2 regions of the Pseudodesulfovibrio cashew genome follow, and region 2 is predicted to be linked to the other one. Evidence: riboswitches for the same ligand, from Rfam matches in the RefSeq annotation. Region 2 holds a riboswitch; the other holds the start of a gene.
What was found. A riboswitch is a leader RNA that binds a small molecule or an ion and turns the genes downstream of it on or off. The one in region 2 is predicted to bind cobalamin.
Positions count from the first base shown of each region.

Region 1 (2,390 bases), 500 kb from region 2:
TTGGCCGCGATCCGTGGTCCAGTCAAAGGCGAGCCGCTGGTACTCGGTCTCGCTGTTATCCGTGGCGCTTGGGTAGCGGCCGGAGCCGGGCGACCCCTTGTCCGCGTAGTTCCAGATGGCGGCCATATGGAGACGGCGGTCTTCGGCCTGGCGGTATGTCAGGCTTGCGGCTACTCCCCGGTCGGTCAGTTGGGAGTTCTCGATTTCGTCTCCGCCTCCGGTGGTGTAGCTTCCCTGCCGCTCTCCGTGGGCAGCGGCAGCGTAGCCGAGGGTGTCACCGTCAGTTGCGCCGGAGACGCTCGCGGCAAGCCGGTATTGGCCGAAGGTCCCGACCTCTGCCCCCACGTTTCCGGAGAGCCCTCCCTTGCCCCGGCGGGTGATGATGTTGATTACGCCGCCCATGGCCGAGCCGCCATAGATGACGGACCCCGGACCGCGCACGACCTCGATACGGTCCACGTTGTCCACCGGCAGGGAGCTGACGCGGCCTGTCCCGGCCCGCATGCCGTCAACGAGGATCAGCGTTCTGCTCTTCAGGTCGGTCCCGACCATGCTGTTGCTCCGGAAGCCGCGAATGCCCACCGAAGAGTAGTCCTGGCCGTACTTGTGGAAATGGCCGGGGACATACTTTGCCAGCACGTCGGAAATGTCCTTTGCGTCCGACTTCCGTATGTCTTCCGAGGAGATGATCTGGACCTGGACCGGGACTTCCCTGTCCGGCATCGGGGTGGACGTGGCGGTGACCACGATCTCCGGCATTACGCCGGCCGACGCCGTTGGGACGGGGACCTCCGCCCAGGCTGTTGAAGTTGAGATGAGAAATGCCAGCAGCATCGCTACGACACGCATGAAAAAAACCTCCTGTTGCAGCGTTACAGGAGGCTCCGAGGGGGTATAATGAGAAAACCGACCGGGGCCCAAAGGGCGGCGGATGTGTTCTCAGGCTTTGCCTCGAAGCCTTCAAAATCCACCTTTTGGGCTGGTCTCCCGGCTCGAGGATTATCCTACCGGCCGCGCCTTCCCAGGAATTTCCCAGTGGCTGCGTGCGGCTTTCGTCCCCTCTCACGGTTGCGGGCCAGCGTCGGTTTCTCACCGAACTTCCCAATTATCCCTGCAAGGCAGGGACCCGAAAGGTATGTATGGAATAGCCACGGGCTCGAACATGTGAACATGCTAGAGCCCAACGAAGATGGGTAGTTATTCAATATACCGGACGGCTGTCAAGCTGTGTGGCTTCCGGCAATGAAACAGGGCCTGGAGGGGTGTCCTTCCAGGCCCTGCCGCGATCTTTGCGTAAAGAATACTGTGATACCCGGTGGCGCAACGGACCCCTTTCGCGTGGCTCGGATCGGGAGCTATGCCGCGAGACGGTTCGCTCGGCGCTTCCGACGACTTGAGAGGTGCCGTGGCGTTGAACGGGGAATCGCGCCGTCGGACCCGGCCCGGCATGTCGGCGAACATGGTATCTTGTGCGGCGGAACGTTATTCCCCGTTGCCGTCCTGCTGGTCCTGCTTGCGGCGGCGCATCATCCTCTTGATCGGGTACCAGAGGAAACCGAAGATAGCCGCCACCACCGCCGCGACCAGCGCGAGAAAGGAGCCGATGGCCGACAGCCCGGCCCCCGGGCCTATGTAGGCCTCGGCAACGGCGGGACAGCCTATCAGGAACAGGACGAAACAGACGCTTAGAAGTATGGCGGTCATGGGATTACCTCATGGTTTGGATATGCTGGCACAAGCATATACGTTAATTTGTCCGGCTTGTCTTCCGGGTCTACCTGCCGAAGATCGTGTTGAATTGGGCCGGAAGACGCTGAACTCCGTCCAGGGCTCCCAGGATATTCTCCCCCGCCACGTTGTGGTAATCCCACACGATTTCCCCACCCGGCGCGACTTCGAAGGCGCGGCCGCCCCGAGTCTCGGTGATGAGCAGGTTTCCGTTGGGCAGCCATTGGTGCTTGCCCATTATGTCGGTGAAGAAGGGGGTCGCATCTGTTCCCTCGTAGATGGTCTCGGTCTTGCCCGAGGGTGCGTGCTCCAGCACTATGCGGCTGGATGGATGAGCCGCGCCCGTAATGTTGTTGTTGTCGAATACGGAGAAACTGTTTCCGTCGACGAAGTCGGGGTCGTGCTGCCGCACGTACTTGCCGATGGAGGCGTATTTGACCTTGCCGTCGGGCGTGAGCACCAGGATGGCGTTTGGGTTGCGCAGGGAGATCATGACATCTCCGTGACGGAAGAAACCTTCCTTCATGTGGCGGGGAAAGACCTCCACGTCGTTGAGATGGAGGGTGTCGCCGGACACGGTAGTGTCCATCTGCTTGGTGGTCGCCATGGTCAGCAGCCCGTACAGGCCATTATCCTTGAGCACGTCGAACAGCTTGATCTCT
Region 1 covers NZ_CP046400.1:2,060,686-2,063,075, forward strand. Annotated here, with positions in the region: gene GM415_RS09200 (TonB-dependent receptor plug domain-containing protein) at 1-849, opposite strand, end outside; cobalamin riboswitch at 961-1,145, opposite strand; gene GM415_RS09205 (hypothetical protein) at 1,483-1,704, opposite strand; gene GM415_RS09210 (arylsulfotransferase family protein) at 1,775-2,390, opposite strand, start outside.
Region 1: another riboswitch for cobalamin. It lies ahead of GM415_RS09200 (TonB-dependent receptor plug domain-containing protein); the one in region 2 lies ahead of GM415_RS11500 (sirohydrochlorin cobaltochelatase).

Region 2 (2,390 bases):
GATAACGTCGCCCGGCGGGATGGAGATGAAGCCCATACCCATGGCCAGGATCGCCAGCACGCCCAGACAGAGGGCGAGCAGGGCGATCAGCAGACCGGCGCGGGCGGGATTGCGGGGAGCGTTTTGCATTCGTTTACCTGGGGAGCATATGGCTCTGTGCCATGGCGTCCTTCAGATGGTTCACGTACAGGTCGGCCCAGGCGTCAACCGAGCCGAGACCCCGCAACTGGGTGGTTACGGAGAAGCCTGCCCTGGTCAGCATGACCTTCCAGGAGTCGTCTTCATCGCCGGCCATGTCGTTGGAGGCGTGATCACCGGCAACGACCATGAAGGGCTTGAGCAGGATTTTTTTCTTCCCTGTGGCCTTGAGTTCGGCCACGAGTTCATCGAACCCGGGGAAGCCTTCCACGCAGCCCACAAAGACGGGGTAGTCGTGGGAGGTCTGCATGACGTGCTGGAATTCGGAATAGATGCCGGTGGAATAGAAGTCGTTGCCGTGACCCATGTAGACCAGGGTGGCACCCATCTTCTTGGCCTCGTCCACGTCGCCCTTGAGAGCAGCAGCCGCAGCGGCGATGTCGTCGGTGTAGGGGTAAGCGTCACCGGGCATGCCCAGGGCCGGGCGGCCGAGACGCAGCTTGTTGAAGGGAATGGACTTGGCCTTGACCGTGCGGATGGAGCGAAGGCCGATCATCATATTGGTAAGATCGGAGAATTCCTCACCCGCGAAGACGTGCAGGGTCTGGACCGCGAGATCCTTGTATCCCTCGTCCTGGAGGTCGGCCACGGTGGCCAGCGGGCTTTTCACAAACAGGACCTCTCGCGGAACGTCTTGGTTGGCCTTCTGCCACTCGGGGTCATGGCGACGTTTGCTCCAGATTTTGCGGATGATCGAGGAGGTGAAGGCCAGCCTGACCGGCACGCCGGGGTAGGCCTTTTCAACGCGGGTTTTGATGTTGAGGATGGAGTCGAGGCCCGTGGGGTAGGACGTGCCGAAAGCAGCCAGAACGATGGCTTGTTTGGCGGCGCCATCGGCCTTGTGCCCGGCCAAGGCCGGGGCGGCGGTCAGGACGAGACAAAGGGTCAGCGCCACGCAGAGCGGGCGGAACGGAAAACGGAACATGGAACCTCCCTGGGAGGAGGGGCTTGATTGGGGAAAAGAAAATCCCCTTCCTCACGCATACGAGGAAGGGGAACCGTTTTTTCCCTTCGTGTCACCTTGGCGGCAAGCCCACGTACCACCGAGGCAAACCGGTATCGTTTTCAGGCAGGTCTTCCGGCTGGTCCCTCCCGTCTTCGCCTTCCCGGGATTCTCCCAGTGGCATATGTGAAGACGGTTCATAAGGACGTCACGGCGGCGGGTCCGCTCCCGATTCGCACGGGATTCCCTATCAAGTCGCAATAACACCTGAAGTGCGCTGTATTATGCTCTTCCGCCTGGTGAAGTCAAGAAGCGGGGCTACTCGGTTGCGTCCTTGCGTTTGCCCTGGTGGACTCGATTCTGAAAGTGCTGGAGCATTTCCTCGGTGTCGATGACCAGTGCATCCGATTCGCCCATCATGCCGTAGCCGAGGATGGGGATATGGAAAATCTCCTCCACGGGCACGGTGAAACCGGTGATGACCACCTGCTGCTGTCGGAGCACTTCGTCCACAAGGATGGCGGCCTTGTAATCGCCCACACGGACCACAATGGCCTGGGCCATGCGGATGTCCTTTACTTCGGGCTCCAGGTCGAGCAGGTCGGCCAGACGGAGCAGGGAGTGGACCTCGCCCCGTACGTCCACGGTCTCGCGTCCGTCGGGCAGCTCCACCACCTCGTGCAGCTTGGGCATGTAGATTTCGACCACGTCGCGGCTGGGTACGATGTAGGTTTCGCCGCCGACCCTGGCAACCAGGGCATCCACGATGCCTTCGTTGGCCGAGCGGTCAAGCGGAATGGAAATGGTGAAGGCCGCGCCCTTGCCCAGTTCGCTCTCGATGGTCACGTCGCCGTCGAGGGTGTTGCGGATGGAGTTGACCACGGCGTCCATGCCCACGCCTCGTCCCGAGACGTCGGTAATCTTTTCGGCGGTGGAGAAGCCGGACTGGAGCACGAAGTTGAGGATTTCGTCCTTTTCGTATTCCTTGTCTTCTTCTGCCAACCCTTTTTCAATGGCCTTGTTCAGGATGCGATCCGGGTCGAGGCCCTTGCCGTCATCCTTGACCTGGATGAAGGCGCTGTCGCCCTTGCGCCAGGCGGCCAGGGTGACGTTGCCGGTGTCGTTCTTGCCCGCCTGCTTGCGGCCTTCCGCGTCCTCGAGGCCGTGGTCAACAGCGTTCCTGAGCAGGTGAACCAGAGGTTCGTTGAGGGATTCGACGATGGTCTTGTCCAGAGCGAGTTCGTCTCCG
Region 2 covers NZ_CP046400.1:2,565,516-2,567,905, forward strand. Annotated here, with positions in the region: gene GM415_RS11495 (FecCD family ABC transporter permease) at 1-129, opposite strand, end outside; gene GM415_RS11500 (sirohydrochlorin cobaltochelatase) at 134-1,123, opposite strand; cobalamin riboswitch at 1,250-1,427, opposite strand; gene GM415_RS11505 (chemotaxis protein CheA) at 1,460-2,390, opposite strand, start outside.